One region of the Arhodomonas sp. SL1 genome, then DNA from elsewhere that is predicted to be linked to it. Evidence: riboswitches for the same ligand, from Rfam matches in the RefSeq annotation. Region 1 holds a riboswitch; the other holds the start of a gene.

Region 1 (10,145 bases):
ATCGGTAGCTGCTCGGTCTCCTGGAAGCCGCCAAGGCCGATGGAGTTGGAGCCGGTCTCCGGGGTGATGGCCACTACCGGCGAATGCGCCCAGTAGGCCGCTGCGATGGCGGTGACAAAGTTGGTGACCCCGGGGCCATTTTGGGCGATGCACACACCATGTTTCCCGCTCACCCGGGAATAGCCATCCGCCATGTGTGCCGCACCCTGCTCGTGGACGGTGGGGATGAAACGGATCCCCGCCGGCTCAAAGATATCCAGTGCATCCATGAACGCAGAGCCGACGATGCCGAACACATCGTCCACTCCGTGAGCAACCAGCGTCTCGACGAACGCCTCACTTGAGGTCATGCGCGTCATTTTCCCTCCCCCTCTTTTGCAGTGCGGATACTGGATCGCGGGCGGCGCAATCTATCTTGCCTGAACTACACACAGGCATGGCACGTATTCGAGAAAAGGTACCATGTCATAGGTGACAAAAATCATCAATAGTGAGATGAAATATCTCGGAATATGGAAAAATCCAGCATGCCGGAATGGGCGAGCCCCTTGCTCGCTCAGGCCGCCGCGTTGTGACTGCCGTGACCACGCAGCGCATCCGCCAGGATCATGTCGGCTGCCTTCTCACCGATCATGATTGCTGCCGCATTGGTATTCCCCGAGATCAGCTTTGGCATAACCGAACAGTCCGCGACGCGCAGACCCTCGATGCCGTGCACCCGCAGGCGTGGGTCGACGACGGCTACGCCGTCGTTTCCCATTCGGCACGTGCCCGCGGGATGGAAGATGGTGGTCGCGTCGCGACGCACGAACTCGAGCAGGGCGTCATCGCTTTGCGCGTCGGGGCCGGGGGAGTACTCCGCGGCGATGTAGGGGCGTAGGGATGCCGCCGCCACGAGCCGGCGCGCCAGCTTGACCCCGTTTACCATCACCCGGCAGTCCTCGTCGGTGGCGAGGTAGTTCGGCCGAATGCTCGGGTACTGGGCGGGGTCGTTGGTGCGGAGGTGGACGGAGCCGGAGCTGGTGGGGCGAAGTTGACACGTGGAGACGGTGAATCCCGGGAACCGGTGTACCGGTGAGCCGGGAACATCCGAGCTGAGCGTGCCGAAATGGAATTGAATGTCGGGCCGGTGGAGCTCAGGGTCACTGCGGGCGAAGCCGCCGGCCTGGTTGATGCCGACAGCCAAGGGGCCACGGCGGCGCAGCAGATAGCGCAATCCGATCCGCATGCGGCGCGCGAAGCTATGCAGATCGTCGTTGGTGGTGATGGCCCGGGTGCAGCGGAGGATCAGTCGGGCCTGAAGGTGATCCTGGAGGTTGCCGCCGACACCGGGCAGCGCATGGTTAACGGGGATGCCATGTTCGCCGAGGACCGCCGGGTCGCCGATACCGGAGAGCTCCAGGATCTGTGGTGAGTTGATGGCGCCGGACGCGATGATGACCTCGCCGCCGGCCCGGGCCTCGAGCGTACGGCCACCCTGACGGTAACGCACGCCCACGGCGCGGCCCCCCTGGAGCAGCACCCGCTCGCATAGCGCATCGGTCTCCACGTGGAGATTCGGGCGCTCCATGGCGGGTCGCAGGAACGCCACGGCCGCGCTGCAGCGGCGGCCATTGCGCACGGTGAGCTGGAAGTAGCCCACGCCCTCCTGGGTGGCGCCATTGAAATCGTCGTTGCGGGGGATGTCGATCTCCTGGCCGGCCGCAATGAAGGCGTCGCAGAGCTCGTTGCGCTCGGGGATATCGGAGACCGACAGTGGACCGTCGTCGCCGTGGTAGTCGTCGGCGCCGCGCTGCTGGCGCTCGGATCGGCGGAAGTAGGGCAGCACGTCCTGCCAGCTCCACCCCTCGTTGCCCAGTCTCACCCAATCGTTGAAGTCCTCGTGCTGGCCGCGGATATAGATGAGCCCGTTGATTGAGCTCGAGCCACCGAGCACCTTGCCTCGGGGCCAGTACATCGAGCGGCCGGCGATGCCGGGGTCCGCTTCAGTCCAGTAGCCCCAGTTGATCCCGGTGTGAAACATTGTCTTTCCGTAGCCGATTGGGACGTGGATCCATGGATACCGGTCCCGCGGGCCCGCCTCCAGCACCAGCACGCTATACCGGCCGTCCGCGCTCAGCCGGTTGGCCAACACGCAGCCTGCGGATCCGGCACCGACGATGATGTAATCGAACTTGCTCGCGCTCATGCTGTGCTCCGATGCCAGTCGCGCCACGGACTGGCAGACCGCCGTGGGCTATCGGCCCGCGATGCCCGTCCCCTTGTCCCTGCGTGGGATCGTCTTCCCCCTTGCATGTCGTCTAACAGCTTCCATACTGAGACAGTAAATATCAATATAAGAACCAGTGGCAGTAGGCATCGGGGATACGGCAGCGATGCGAGTGCCCGTTGACGAGGAGGAGAGTTACGCATGCGGTCCAGCCGACGGCTAGGGCGCGTGTCTTCCGTCCATGGCCTTGGTGGCGTCCCGAACGGAGCGGCGTCATGGGGCTGACAGAAGGGGGGGAGCGGCGCCTGCGTACCGTGGTCGCTTGGCTCGATCTGCCAGGCTACTGGGTGGGTAAAGCGGCAGCGTGGCTCATCGTTCCGCTTATCGGCGCGTTGGTCTACGAGGTGGTCGCCCGCTACGGGTTCAACCGGCCGACCATGTGGGCCTACGACATCACGTACATGCTCTACGGGGCGATGTTCATGCTCGGTGCGGCCTATACCCTCGGCCGTGATGCCCACGTGCGGGCGGATTTCTTGTTCAACGTCCTCTCGCCCCGGGCGCAGGGACTGATCGACGGCACATTCACGATCGTGCTGTTCTTTCCCGCGATCCTGTTCTTCACCATCGCCACCTATGACTACGCTGCGGTGTCGTGGATGCGTGGCGAGCGCATCATTACCAGCCCCTGGATGCCGGTGATCTACCCGCTGAAGACGGTCATGCCGGTCACCGGCGTCCTGTTGCTCATCCAGGGTGTCTCGGAGCTGCTCAAGAGCTTCTATTCCGTCGTTACGAACCGCCGCTTCCGGGAGTTCGGCTGATGAGCGAGCCCATCCTTGGTCTTGTCTCCCTCGCGGTGCTGTTCATCGGCATCCTCACCGGCTACCCGATGGCCTTCACCTTCATCTTCATCGGCCTGGTGTTCGGCTTCATCGGCATGGAGGACCGCGTCTTCAAGCTGATGCAGGCGCAGTTCTTCGCGCTGATGCGCAACACCACGTTGGCGGCGGTGCCGTTGTTCCTGTTCATGGGCTACGTGCTCGAGCAATCCGGCCTTATGGATCGGGTCTTTCGGGCACTGCGGCTGCTGCTCGGTGGCCTGCGCGGTTCGCTCTACCTGGTGGTGTTGCTGGTGGCGACGGTGTTCGCCGCCGCGACCGGCATCGTGGGCGCTTCCGTGACGGTGCTTGGCGTCATGGCCGCGCCGATCATGCAGAAAAACGGCTATAGCGACCGCCTCTCTGCGGGGGCCATCGGGGCGGGGGGGACGCTGGGCATTCTCATCCCCCCGAGCATCATGCTTATCGTGATGGGCCCGGTGGTGGGTGTCCCGGTGAGCGAGCTGTTCACGGCGGCTATCGTCCCCGGGCTGCTGCTCGCCGGAACCTACATTGCCTATACGCTGCTGCGGAGTTACTTCAATCCGGAGCTGGGCCCGCCGGTCCTCTCCGCCGAGCTTGCCGAGACCACCCTTAGCGAGAAGCTCAAGGAGCTGTTGCTCGGGGTGATCCCGGTCACGGTGATCATTGCCTGTACCCTCGGCGCGATCATCGCCGGCATCGCGACACCGACGGATGCCGCTGCCACGGGCGCACTGGCTGCCTTCATTCTCGCGCTTGCCTACCGTCGAATGACCTGGAAGAAGGTGCGCACCTGCGTCTACAGCACCCTCCAGAACTCGGCGATGATCATGTTCCTGCTTGGGGCGGCCAACTTCTTTGGCGCGATCTTCTCGCGCCTTGGCTCTGCCGATCTGCTCACCGAGTGGTTGCTCGCGATGAATCTCGCCCCCAGTGCGATGCTGCTCATCATGCTCGGCATCGTCTTCGTGCTCGGTTCGCCGCTGGAGTGGATCCCCATCGTGCTGGTGATCGTACCGATCTTCCTGCCGACGGTGGCGGAGCTGGGCTTCGATCCGCTTTGGTTCAGCGTGCTCGTGGCGGTAACGCTGCAGACGTCGTGGCTGACGCCGCCAATGGCGCTGTCGGCGTACTTCCTCAAGGGCGTGGTGCCGCAGTGGCGGATGGGCGACATCTATGTGGGCATGAGTCAGTTCGTGCTACTCCAGCTGGTCGTCGTGCTGCTGCTTGCTGCATTCCCGCAGATCATTCTCTGGCTGCCGTCGGTGCTTGATTGAGCATCGGGGGATTCGTGTGTTTCCGCAGTAAAGGAGGAGGCGCGATCCACAATCACAGACGGTATTCGAACGTATTCAGGGAGTCTCCTGAGCGAGTGGAGGAGAGAGACATGAAAAGGCAAATGTATCGCATGGCCCTGTCCGGGCTGGCCGCGGCCACGTTGGCAGTGGTGGGTGCCGGTAGCGCGCAGGCCCAGGAAGAGGTCTACGAATTCAGCATTCAGACCGCGGTGCCAAACTCCAGTATCTACTTCGGTCTGGTGGAGGACTTTGCGGATCGCCTGGAGCGGATGTCCGGCGGCCGCCTGCAGGCCCGTGTCCTGCCGGACGGTGCCGAGGTGCAGGCATTCGAGATCCTCGACGCGGTCAGTGACGGCGTGGTGGAGGCCGGCTATGCCTGGCCCCACTACTGGTCCGGCAAGCACGCCGCCTATGTGCTGTTTTCCAATGTTCCGGCGAGCACGGGTATGGATCAGCAGACCCTGATGTCCTGGTATTACGAGGGCGAAGGCCAGGAACTGTATACCGAGCTCACCGAGGAGGTGATGGGGTACGACACGGTACCGTTTTTGCTGCAGCCCATGGGGCCGGATCCGCTGGGTTGGTTCTCGCAGCCATTTGAGAGCATGGAGCAGTTCCGCCAGCTGAAGTACCGGGCCCCGCCGGGGATCGCCGGGCGGACCTACAACGAGATGGGTGTGCCGGCCGTAGCCATGCCGGGCGGCGAGATCGTGCCCTCCGCGGAGCGGGGGACCATCGATGCAGCGGAGTGGATCGGGCCGGCCGATGACCGCGCCCTCGGTCTCAACAACATCTGGGACTACTACTATCTGCAGGGCCTGCACCAGCAGACGGATGTTGGCGAGCTCCAGTTCAACAAGGATTTCTGGGAGAGCCTGCCCGACGACCTGAAGGCCATCGTGGAGACCGCGGTCCTCGCCTCCGTGGCCAAGACCCAGCACGTCAATCTCCGCGAGAACTCGCAGGCCGTTCAGCAGTACCAGGAGGAGGGCATCCAGGTCCGCGATACACCGGAGGAATACTACACGGCGTTCATCGAGGCCCAGAACACCATCATCCAGGATTATCTGGACGATAGTGAGTTCTTTGCTCGGGTGTATCAGTCTCAAGCGGATTTCGCGGAGATGGTGTATCCTTATCACTCGCGCAACCTCACGCTTTACAACAACTTGGTCCGTGAGGCGGCGGCAGCCCGCGAATAGGGCGGCAAGGTGCTGTCCGGCAGCGCATCGCGCGGAGGCGGGCCGGTAGTCCGGCCCGCCTCCGCGTTTCTTTGGGGGACCTTTCACTCGATGCGCGCGCGGGCGATGTCGCGGCGGATACTCAACGCCATGCCTCGCGCCAGACAAGAGTTGGGAACCGACACTCTATGGGCCGTACGAGATCGACGGGCTCCACCGGTGAGCGCCTGTTGAAGGTGCTGCACACTATCACCGGTGCCGGGCGTCCCCTTTCGCTACCGGAGCTCACCGACGCCGTCGGGTTACCCAAACCGACGGTGCATCGTTTGGTGACCCTGCTCGAGAGTACCGGCCACCTCATCCGTGAAGCCGATGCCCGTCGCTATGCCACGGGCCCGGCACTGCAGCGCCTTGCATTGGAAGTGCTGCAGAGCCAACCGGGGCACGCAGCCCGCCATGCGGTGTTGCGCGGGCTCGCCGAAAAGGTGGGGGAGGCCTGCAATATCGTCCTTCTCGATGGGGGACAACTGACCTATATCGATCGGGTCGACACCCAGTGGCCGCTGCGCATCCGCTTCGACGTCGGTTCGCATGTGCCGTTGCACTGCACCGCAACCGGCAAGCTCCTGCTCGCCCTGCAACCCAAGCGTGTCCGTGATCGGATCATCAAGAGCAAGGTGCTCGAGCCCATGACCCCCCAGACCATCACCGACGCGGATCGCCTGGAGGCAGCGCTGGCCGAGATCCGGCGTACGCGGGTCGGAACCGACGACCAGGAGTTCCTCTCGGAGATGGTGGCCGTGGCCGTGCCCGTGATGCCGACTTCGGGTCCCCCCGTCGTCGCCGTCTCGATCCACGCACCGGTCTTTCGTCGCAGCCTCGACACCCTGCGCGAATTCGTTCCCGATTTGCGTTCCGCAGCGCGGGAGCTGGAAACCGTGCTGTACACCGACGTAGCGGAGGAGCCGGACGCCTAGTTGGGCGGGTGCCTGATCCGTTAGGCCCCGCTACGCCCGGTCTCCGGGTTTACCGGGCACGTGCTGATAGGGCGTGTCCGGTCGGTTGCAGGGTCTGTCAGGCATCCGTGCCAGCTACCCCCTGCATGGGTGACGACGGGACACCGTAGTCCCGTGGGGCCATGCGGCCGGCCAACCAGGCCTGGCGTCCGCCAATCACGGCGTGGCGCATGGCATCGGCCATCCGCGCCGGGTCCCGGGCGTGCGCGATCGCGGTGTTCAGCAGTACGGCATCGCAACCGAGTTCCATGGCCACGGCGGCGTCGGAGGCGGTGCCGACCCCTGCGTCCACGAGCACGGGGACGTCCACTGTCTCGGCGATCCGACGAATATTCAGTGTGTTGCGTATCCCCAACCCCGATCCAATCGGGGCGCCCAAGGGCATTACCGCGGCGCAGCCTATAGACTCGAGCTCCTTGGCGATCAGCGGGTCGTCGGTGGTATAGGCCATCACCTGGAAGCCGTCGCCCACCAGGCGTTCTGCGGCCTCCAGGGTCGCTCGTACATCCGGATGGAGGCTCTCATCACCGAAGACCTCGAGCTTGCACAGGGATTCCCCGTCGAGGAGCTCGCGGGCGAGCTGGCAGGTATAGACCGCGTCCTCGACGGTGAAGCACGCTGCCGTGTTGGGCAGTACGCTGCAGCCGAGCTCGCGCAGCATGGGTAGCAACCCACTGCCCTCGGGAGCGTCCGACAACCGTCGAATGGCGACCGTGACGATCTCGGCCCCACTCGCCAGGATCGCGCAGCGCGCCTCCTCGAGGCTACGGTATCGACCCGTGCCAACCAGGAGGCGCGAGTCGTAATGCTGTCCGGCGAGGAACAGCCGGTCGTTATCATCTTGCATCGCAGAAATGCCCCTCAGTGTGCCATCTGCGGTGTTGTGCGGTTCAGCCGCCCCCGACGGCTTGCACTACGTCCACCGCGTCGCCATCGGCGAGTCTATAAGCGCCGTGCTCCGAGCGCGGGACGACCTGCCGGTTGACCGCAACAGCAATGTTGCGCCGTGGATAGGAAAGCGTTTCGAGTAAGGTGGCGACGGATATCCCACCGGAGACGCGATGTGGTTCGCCGTTGACCGTCACCGTGAGCGTATCCGCCTCATAGGGGGGCTGCGCGTTCACGTCGAATGCACCTCCGCGGTGGACGGTGTGGCCACGTTGCAGTGGCAGACCGTACGATGTCCAAGCGTTGAGGCTGGCGGGGCCGCCGCCGAAGGCGGGATGAAGGGTAGGCCACAGCTCCCTACGCCGGTATGAACCGGTTCAGGTTCCAAGGGACTCTCTCAGCCCGCCCTGCAATGGCCGGGCACCCCCGCTGCCTCGTCGTGTACGTTCCAGCTTATCCTGCTGAGAAGCTAGAGGGCTGCCGGTGAGCTGTCAACAGGGCGTGGAGCTGGAGGCGCCGCCGCGCGAACCCATCCGCGAGCCACACGATCTGGGGCGTTGATTGTTCTGCGGATCGTCGGTCGGGTGCAGCCTCTCTATCACGGTCGTGGTCCGAGCCAGCCCCGGCGGCGGAAGAACGTAGACCTCGAGCAGGTCCATGATCTGGAGGACTGATCCTCGCAGTCGCGCAGGAACAGCCCCGTGTCGCCGGCAATGCGCTCGTCGCCCTCGCGCAGAATGCGGAAGACCTCGCGTTGCGGCCAGATGGCGCGTCGCGTTTGCAGCAGCTCGCGCTTAAGGCGCTGGATCTCGAGTACGCCTGTCTGATCAGGATGCGTCAGCGCGGCCTGCTCCACGTCTTCGATACGTTCGGCGTACTGCTCCAGCAGTGGAAAGTAGCTGTCCACCACCGCGTCGAGCAGGGCATAGGCCAGGTAGTCGGCGCGCAGCAGGCACCCCCGCTTGCCGGCATTCTTGCGGATGCGTGCACGCCCCGGGTCAAAGCAGTCGATGGCGTGTTCCTGGACGGAGACGACCAGCCCGTCGCTAAGGAACAGGCTGATCTGCTCGAGCTCCAGGGTCTCGTTGCCCCAGTGGGGTAGGCGCGTGATGACGGAGGTGTTTGTCCCGTAGTTCTCCGCCTTCGGTCGTTGTCGTTGGTGGGTATTGAGCACGTCCTCCAAGGCGAGCGGGTGGAGATCGAACAGGCTGCCGAGGCGTTCGATAATGGCGGCATCACCAAGTCCGCGTACATCCACCCACAGCAGTTTGTGTCCCCCGATCACCCTCGAGCTGCTCGAGGGTGATCTCCCAGTGCTCGAGCAGATGGTCGTCGTCATAAGCCATGACGTTGATCACGGGTGCATGGGATCCGGGTGGGGCCACCAGCGTGCCGGGGGCGGTGCCGCTGCGTGGCCGGTCACGCAGCTCGTAGGGGCGAGTGGACAGCTCGGACATGGCATCAAACAGCCTAGTTACCGTTGGGACTATGCCGGTGTGCGGTGCTCGCGGTGTGTCACTCTTCCAGCACGCGGCGGCGTTCCTGGAACTCTTCCGTGTCGATCTCGCCTCGGGCATAGCGCTCCTTGAGGATATCGAGCGGCGTGCGCCCTGGCTGTCCTTGCTGCGGTGGCTGTGGCCCATGCCAGGGTCCGCCGAGCCAACGCACCAGCAAGGCGGCCGCGGCGACCACGATCACCAGCACCAGGATCATCATGAGCGGCCCAAGGATCATGCCGAACCAACCTCCACCCCAATCCATCATGTGGGGGCCGTAACGAGGCCCGTACGCATCCGCGCCTTGTTGTGCCCACACCCAACTCGGGGCCAACGTGACGGCAGCGACGGATCCCGCGGCCGGGACTTTGAGATGCCTTTTCATATCGGTTTCCTCCCGCTCCCTGTCAGCCGCAGCATTGCAGAACCATCACTCCAGGGGAAAGAGCTCGGCGATCTCCTGATAGGCGCTGTCGTCGAGCCCGGTGAGCCGGCGCAGCTCGACGGCGGTGATCAGCAGCGTCGTCCACAGCTCCAGGTTTTCAGCACCCCACCAGTGATCCGGGATGCCGCGGCGGCCGCGCTCGGCGCCGCGCAGGTTGCCGCAGATGGCGCCGGTGGAGTCGCTGTCGCCGCCGTGGCTGACCGCGAGGGTTACCGCCGCCTCGAAGTCATCCCGGGAGAGCGCGCAGTACAGCGCGATCGCCAGCGCCTCCTCCGCGACCCAGCCCTCGCCGAGGGTGACCAGGGCCTTGCGGCGGTCCGGATTGCGGCGGGCGAGTCGCACCGCCCGGTCCAGCAGGCTCAGCGTCTCCTCATGGCCCGGCTCGGCCACCAGCAGTCCTCGGGCCACGCGCCAGGCCTCGAGCATGTCGTCGCCGTGGACCAGCCGGGTGATCATCGCCGCCAGCACCCCCGCCGGGAGCTGGCCGCTGATGTGGCCGTGGGTGATGGCGGCCACCTCACAGCCCAGTTCGAAGGCGAAGGGCGCGGCATCGGGGCCGTGGGTGGCCGCCAGCAACCCGACTGGGGCGACCCGCATCACCCCACCACAGCCCTTGCTGTCGTTGTCGGCGCGGTCGCTCGCTTGTGCCATTTGCCTGAGCGCGGACAGGCAGGTGTTGCCGGGGGCACGGCGGCTGTGGAGCGCGTCTTGGCTGTACAGCCAGCCGGGTGGCTCATCGGCCGCCCAGG
Region 2 (6,446 bases), on a different contig from region 1:
GCTGCTGCGCCGCGGCGGGGTGGCGAGCATGCGCACGCGCACGGTGGCCGGGTAGACGATGGAGCGGCGGAACTCGCAGTAGGCGTTTACGAGCACGGGGCCGGTGGCGGTGCCCGCGCCGACGCCCTCGCCGATGCCCACCTGGTGCATCCAGTCGATGCGCACCTGCTCGAAATAGCGGAAGTACACGGTGTTGTTCACGTGGCCCAGGGCGTCCTGATCACCCCAGCGCACCGGGAACTCGCTCTCGGCGAGCAGGCTCTTCTCGCTCACTGCTTCGCCCTCCGTTTCAGCCCTGCGGTGCCGTGGGGCGGTTGCCGCCACTGCGCCGCCGGCCGCCGCCACGTCCGCCATTGCGCGGCGGACCGCTGCGGCGCTGATTCTGTACCCGTTTGGCGGGCTTGATGTCCTCGACGATGAGCTCCGGCGGGGCCAGCTCCGAGGGGATCTTCTGATCGATGAAGGCCTCGATGTCGGGTAGCGAGTAGACGTAGCTCTCGCAGGCGAAGCTGATGGCGTCGCCCTTCTCCCCCGCCCGCGCGGTACGCCCGATGCGGTGGACGTAGTCCTCGGCGTCCTGGGGCAGGTCGTAGTTGATCACGTGGGAGACGCCGGGGATATGCAGGCCGCGGGCGGCGACGTCGGTGGCCACCAGCACCGGCAGCTCGCCCTTCTGGAAGGCGCTGAGCAGTTCCTCGCGCTTTTTCTGGGGGATATCCCCGGAGAGCACGGCGGTGTTGATGTCATTGCCCAGCAGATAGCCGGTGACCCGGTCGGCGGTGCGCTTGGTGTTGACGAAGACCATGGTCCGGGTCACGTCCTTGCTGCGCAGCACCCCCAGCAGCAGCCCGATCTTCTGGTTGTTCTCCACGTGGTAGAGCTTCTGGTTGACCTTCTCCGCGGTGATCTGCTCGGGCTCGATCTCCACGGTATCCGGGTCGTTCATGTGCTCCCAGGCCAGCTCCTTGACCCGTTGGGACAACGTCGCCGAGAAGAGCATGTTGATGCGCTTCTCCGGGGGCGGCATCCGTCGCAGCAGGAAGCGGATATCGGAGATGAAACCCATGTCGAACATGCGATCGGCCTCGTCGAGGACGGCGACCTCCACGTTGTCCAGGGTGAACACCCGCTGCTTGTAGAAGTCGATGATCCGCCCCGGGGTGCCGATGAGGATGTCCACCCCTTCCTCGAGGCGCCGGCGCTGCTTCTCGTAGCCGGTGCCGCCGTAGATGCAGGCGAACTCCATACCGGTGAAGTAGCCGAGCTTCTCGGCGTCCCGGTGGATCTGCAACGCCAGCTCCCGGGTCGGGGCGAGGATCACCGCCCACGGGCCGGTCTTGTCCGCGGCCACCGGCGTGGTCATCAGGTAGTGCATGGTGGCCAGCAGGAAGGCGGCGGACTTGCCGGTGCCGGTCTGGGCCTGGCCGGCCACGTCGCGGCCCTTCAGCGCCAGCGGTAGGGTGGACTCCTGGATGGGCATGCAGTGGCTGAATCCGGCCTCGTCGAGGCCCAGGAGCAGGGACTCGTGGAGCCCTAGCGAACGGAACGTTGTTTCGGTCAAATGGTCATTTTCCATGCCGCCGCAGGATAACGGATTTCCGCGGCACTTGGGAGAGGCATCGATGTAGGGGCACCGGCGGGCGGGCGGAAAACCCCGCGCCCGATCGGTGTATTTGGGCCCGGCCGTAGCGATAAGATGTGGCTGACATACGATACTGACCCGTTCACGGGCACGCGAGGAAGTAGGTTATGAGCGATATCCAGGGCACCATCCGCGAGCAGGTGGAAAGCAATCCGATCATCCTGTACATGAAGGGCACCCCGCAGTTTCCGCAGTGCGGGTTCTCCATGAAGGCATCCCAGGCGCTGGCCGGCTGCGGCAAGGAATTCGCCTACGTCAACGTCCTTGAGGACGAGGGTATCCGCCAGGGGGTCAAGGAGTTCGGTGATTGGCCGACCATCCCCCAGCTCTACGTCAACGGCGAGTTGGTGGGTGGCTGCGACATCATCCTGGAGATGTACGAGTCCGGGGATCTCCAGAAGCTGGTGGAGGAGGCCACCGGTAGCCAGGCCTGAGCCCTACGTTCCGGCAGCAGACCGGCGTACCGTCGGCACCGGGGCCGGTCCCGCGGCGCCCGCGGTACGGCCAGGGCTGATTGTGTTGGTCACCGTCGGCGGGGCGGGAATCCGTCACGGGAGACGCTGTGAACACCTCCCTGTACGCTCGACGGCGGCCATCCCTGGCCGCCGACGCTCCCGTGCCGGATTCCCGCCCCACCGACGGACTGTGCGGTAACCCGCGGATTTGTACCGGCGAGCGGCGGGTCCTTTCGGGTTGGCCTCTGGTAGCGGGGTCGTCGCCGGCTCGCCCGTATGCGCCGCGCGCTGGCGGGCGGTTTACTAGCGCGCCAAGGCCCCGTAATCCGGGAACCCGTTGAGCTCGTCCCAGCGATTGACGATGGCGCAGAACAGCTCTGCGGTCTTCTCGGCGTCGTAGATCGCCGAGTGGGCCTCGCGGCCGTCCCAGCCGGCACCGGAGGCCTTCACCGCGCGGGCGAGCACGGTCTGGCCATAGGCCAGCCCCGCCAGGGTGGCGGTGTCGAAGCAGGAGAACGGGTGGAAGGGGTTGCGCTTGATGCCGGTCCGCTCCACCGCGGCGTTGAGGAAACCGAGATCGAACCAGGCGTTGTGGCCCACCAGCACCGCGCGGGTGCAACCCGTCTCGCGGATCTCCTGGCGTACCGGTTTGAAAACCTGGCGCAGGGCCTGCTCTTCGGGTTTGGCCATGCGTAGCGGATGATCCGGGTCGATGCCGTTGAACTCCAGGGACTTGGGGTCCAGGTTCGCGCCTTCGAACGGCTCCACGTGGGTGGTGTGGGTCTCCGCGGGGTAGAGCAGCCCCTTATCATCGGCGCGTACGATCACCGCGGCGATCTGGAGCACCGCGTCGGTGGCGGCGTTCAGACCGCCGGTTTCGATATCCACCACCACGGGCAGGAATGACCGGAAGCGGTTGGCGATGGGGCGATGGGGCACGGTGCCGGCGTCGGGGGCGTTACGGTTCACGGTGATTCCGTCAGTGCTGCTCGCGGGGTTTGGGGTCGCCCATCATACACGCCCCACCGGCCCTTCGCCCTCGTCGGCCAGCCGCCAGGCGACCCGGCCCCCGGCCCGCAGGGGGACGATCCGCCCGCTGCCCAGGGGCAGGTCCTCGGGGACGGGCTCCGGGTCACGGACCAGCCGGATCCGTTCGCCGTTGCGTGGCAGGCCGTAGAAGTCCGGGCCGTGGTGGGCGGCGAAGCCCTCCAGTCGATTCAGTGCCCCGGCCGCCTCGAAGGCCTCCGCGTACAGCGCGAGGGCGTAGGGGGCGGTGTAGATCCCGGCGCAGCCGCAGGGGTTCTCCTTGGCGCTGCGGGGATGCGGGGCGGAGTCCGTGCCGAGGAAGAACTTGGGGTTGCCGGAGGTGGCCGCCGCGAGCAGCGCCTCGCGGTCGGTCTCGCGCTTTAGCACCGGCAGGCAATAGTGGTGCGGGCGGATGCCGCCCACCAACAGGTCGTTGCGGTTGAGCAGCAGGTGGTGGGCGGTGAGGGTACCGGCCAGCCGTTCCGGCCCCTGCTCCACGAACCGCACCCCAGCGGCGGTGGTGACATGCTCGAGCACCACCTTCAGCTGGGGATGGCGCTCGAGCAGCGGCGCGAGGCGCTCCTCCAAGAACACCCGCTCGCGGTCGAAGATGTCCACCCCCGACGTCGTGACCTCACCGTGGACGAGTAGCGGCAGTCCCGCCGCGGCCATGGCGGCGAGGGCTTCATCACAGCGGCCGAGATCGGTAACCCCGGAATCCGAGTTCGTCGTGGCACCGGCGGGATAGAGCTTTACGGCATGGACGGCCCCGCTCGCCGCGGCCGCCTCCACCATCTGCCCCGTGGTGTTGTCGGTGAGGTACAGGGTCATCAGCGGGGTGAAGCCGCTGCCCGGTGGTACCTGCTCGAGGATGCGGCGGCGGTAGGCCTCGGCTGCGTCCACGTCGGTCACCGGCGGGGTGAGGTTGGGCATGATGATGGCCCGGCCGAACTGACGCGCCGAGGCCGGGACCACGTCGGCGAGGACCTCGCCGTCGCGGAGGTGGAGGTGCCAGTCGTCCGGCCGCGTAAGGGTGATACTGTCCAATCCCGTTCCCCGTGCACGCGCGAATGTGGTGGCCATTGTAACGGCTCGCTGTCGGTCGTGTGCCGCCCACTGGGTTGCCAGCCCACCCCTCGTGGCGGCAGACTTGTGCCTCGACAAACCATTCACAGTCGCCAGGGGAGCCCTATACAGGGCTGAGAGTGCGCAGTGGCGCAGACCCTGGAACCTGAACCGGGTCATACCGGCGGAGGAAGCGCGACATGTCCCTTCTTACCCTCGTTGTCGTCGTGGCGGCATTGGCCGTGTTCACCTGGCTGGGCGTGCGCGCCCGCTACGTCCACGGCGGCCTGGACGACTATGTGACCGCCCGCAACAGCCAGGGCGGCCGCGTCATTGGCCTGTCCTTCCTGGCCTCCGGCATGGGTGCCTGGATCCTGTTCGCGCCGCCGGAGGTGGGGGCGTTCGTGGGGCCGGTGGCCCTGGGTGGCTACGCCCTCGGTTCAGCACTGCCGTTCTTCGTCCTCGGCCTCTGGGGGCCGGCCATGCGACGGCGGTTGCCCGCGGGCCGCAGCATCGGCGAGTTTGCCGCCAGCGTCTACGGCCAGGGGGTGCGCCGCTGGGTGGCCTTCATATCGGCGCTGTATATGCTCTGCTTCCTGGCCGCCGAGCTCACCGCCATCGGTGCCATCACCGGCATGCTCTCCGGTATCCCCGGCTGGGCAGCAGTGATCGGTGTCGCGTCGGCAACATTGGCGTACACCGCCCTCGGCGGGCTTCGGGCGAGCCTGGTCACCGACCGCTGGCAGGCGTGGCTGCTGCTGGCGCTGGTGGCGCTGGTGGCCGGCGTGGCGGTCTCAAAGGCAGGGGAGGGAGACGCTGGGGCGCTGAGCCTCCCCGCGGTGCCCGTGGCCGATGCCCTGGGGGTGGCGGCGGCGCTGGTCATCGCCGTCACCGCCGCGAACCTATTTCACCAGGGCTACTGGCAGCGGGTGTGGGCGGCGCGGGATGGTGCGGCGCTGGGACGCGGCGCGCTGCTCGGTGGCGTGACCACCATCGTGGTGGTGGCGGTGATCGGTGGCCTGGGCCTCTACGCCGCCGCGGCGGGACTGCCCCTGGGGGAGCCGCCGGTGCCGTTCTTCGCGCTCCTCGCCGAGGCCCCGGCCTGGCTGACCGTGCCCGCGCTGGTCCTGGCGGTGACCCTGGTGGCTTCCTCGGTGGATACGCTGCAGAACGGCTTGGCCTCGCTGCTGGTCACCGAGGGCCGCGGGCGCGGGCTCTCCCTCGCGGTGGCACGGGGGGTTACCGTCGCCCTGATGATCCCGGTGGTGGCCATCGCCCTGCAGGGGATCTCGGTGTTGCGGCTCTTCCTCATCGCCGATCTGCTCTGTGCCACCACGGTGGTGCCGGTGTTCCTGGGGCTGTGGTCGCGTATGGGTCCCGCCGCGGCGGTGGCCGGGGCCCTCGCCGGGCTCGTGGGGGCCGTCATCCCCGGCTGGGTGAGCACCGGTAGCGTCGTCGGCGGGCCATTGGCCGCGAGCTTCCCGGACGGCGTGCCCACTCTCGGCCCCTTCGCCGGCGCACTCATTGCCTCCGCGCTGGTGAGCCTACTGGTCGCCGCGATCGCCCCGGGGCGGCGCCCTTGATTTGTCGGGGTGGCCATCCGATCATAGCCGGTCGTTTCGAACTGGGATTTTCAGGGGCGTTCCCGCGATGAGTGATGTGAAAAAGGTGGTGCTCGCGTACTCCGGTGGGCTGGATACCTCGGTGATCCTGCAGTGGCTGCGGGAGACTTACAACTGCGAGGTGGTGACCTTTACCGCCGATCTCGGCCAGGGCGAGGAGCTCGAGCCGGCCCGCGCCAAGGCCGAACAGCTCGGGGTGCGCGAGGTCTACATCGACGATCTCCGCGAGGAATTCGTTCGCGACTACGTCTTCCCCATGTTCCGGGCCAACGCCATCTACGAGGGCGAGTACCTGCTCGGCACCTCCATCGCCCGGCCGCTCATCGCCAAGCGCCAGATCGAGATCGCCCGGGAGACCGGGGCCGATGCCGTCTGCCACGGGGCCACCGGTAAGGGCAACGACCAGGTCCGCTTCGAGCTCGGCTACTACGGCCTGGAGCCCGGCATCAAGGTGATCGCCCCCTGGCGGGAATGGGACCTGAACTCCCGGGAGAAGCTCCTCGCTTATGCCGAGCGTCACGGCATCCCCATCGAGGGCAAGACCGAGGGCGGCGGCTCGCCGTACTCCATGGACGCCAACCTCCTGCACATCTCCTACGAGGGTGGTGTGCTGGAGGACCCGTGGACCCCGGCCGA

Evidence for each region. A riboswitch is a leader RNA that binds a small molecule or an ion and turns the genes downstream of it on or off. The one in region 1 is predicted to bind thiamine pyrophosphate.
Region 2: another riboswitch for thiamine pyrophosphate. It lies ahead of ACQ754_RS13075 (sodium:solute symporter family transporter); the one in region 1 lies ahead of thiS (sulfur carrier protein ThiS).

What each region holds. Positions count from the first base shown of each region.
Region 1 is NZ_JBPODZ010000015.1:15,261-25,405, reverse strand. It holds gene xsc (sulfoacetaldehyde acetyltransferase) at 1-350, opposite strand, end outside; gene ACQ754_RS15065 (GMC family oxidoreductase) at 557-2,188, opposite strand; gene ACQ754_RS15060 (TRAP transporter small permease subunit) at 2,485-3,033, shown strand; gene ACQ754_RS15055 (TRAP transporter large permease) at 3,033-4,349, shown strand; gene ACQ754_RS15050 (TRAP transporter substrate-binding protein) at 4,460-5,572, shown strand; gene ACQ754_RS15045 (IclR family transcriptional regulator) at 5,740-6,528, shown strand; gene ACQ754_RS15040 (thiazole synthase) at 6,626-7,414, opposite strand; gene thiS (sulfur carrier protein ThiS) at 7,458-7,691, opposite strand; TPP riboswitch at 7,793-7,893, opposite strand; gene ACQ754_RS15030 (CorA family divalent cation transporter) at 8,054-8,713, opposite strand; gene ACQ754_RS15025 (hypothetical protein) at 8,691-8,912, opposite strand; gene ACQ754_RS15020 (SHOCT domain-containing protein) at 8,971-9,189, opposite strand; gene ACQ754_RS15015 (ADP-ribosylglycohydrolase family protein) at 9,382-10,145, opposite strand, start outside.
Region 2 is NZ_JBPODZ010000009.1:74,476-80,921, reverse strand. It holds gene ACQ754_RS13100 (acyl-CoA thioesterase) at 1-273, opposite strand, end outside; gene ACQ754_RS13095 (DEAD/DEAH box helicase) at 290-1,561, opposite strand; gene grxD (Grx4 family monothiol glutaredoxin) at 1,750-2,076, shown strand; gene rnt (ribonuclease T) at 2,401-3,066, opposite strand; gene pyrC (dihydroorotase) at 3,109-4,170, opposite strand; TPP riboswitch at 4,294-4,399, shown strand; gene ACQ754_RS13075 (sodium:solute symporter family transporter) at 4,389-5,771, shown strand; gene ACQ754_RS13070 (argininosuccinate synthase) at 5,839-6,446, shown strand, end outside.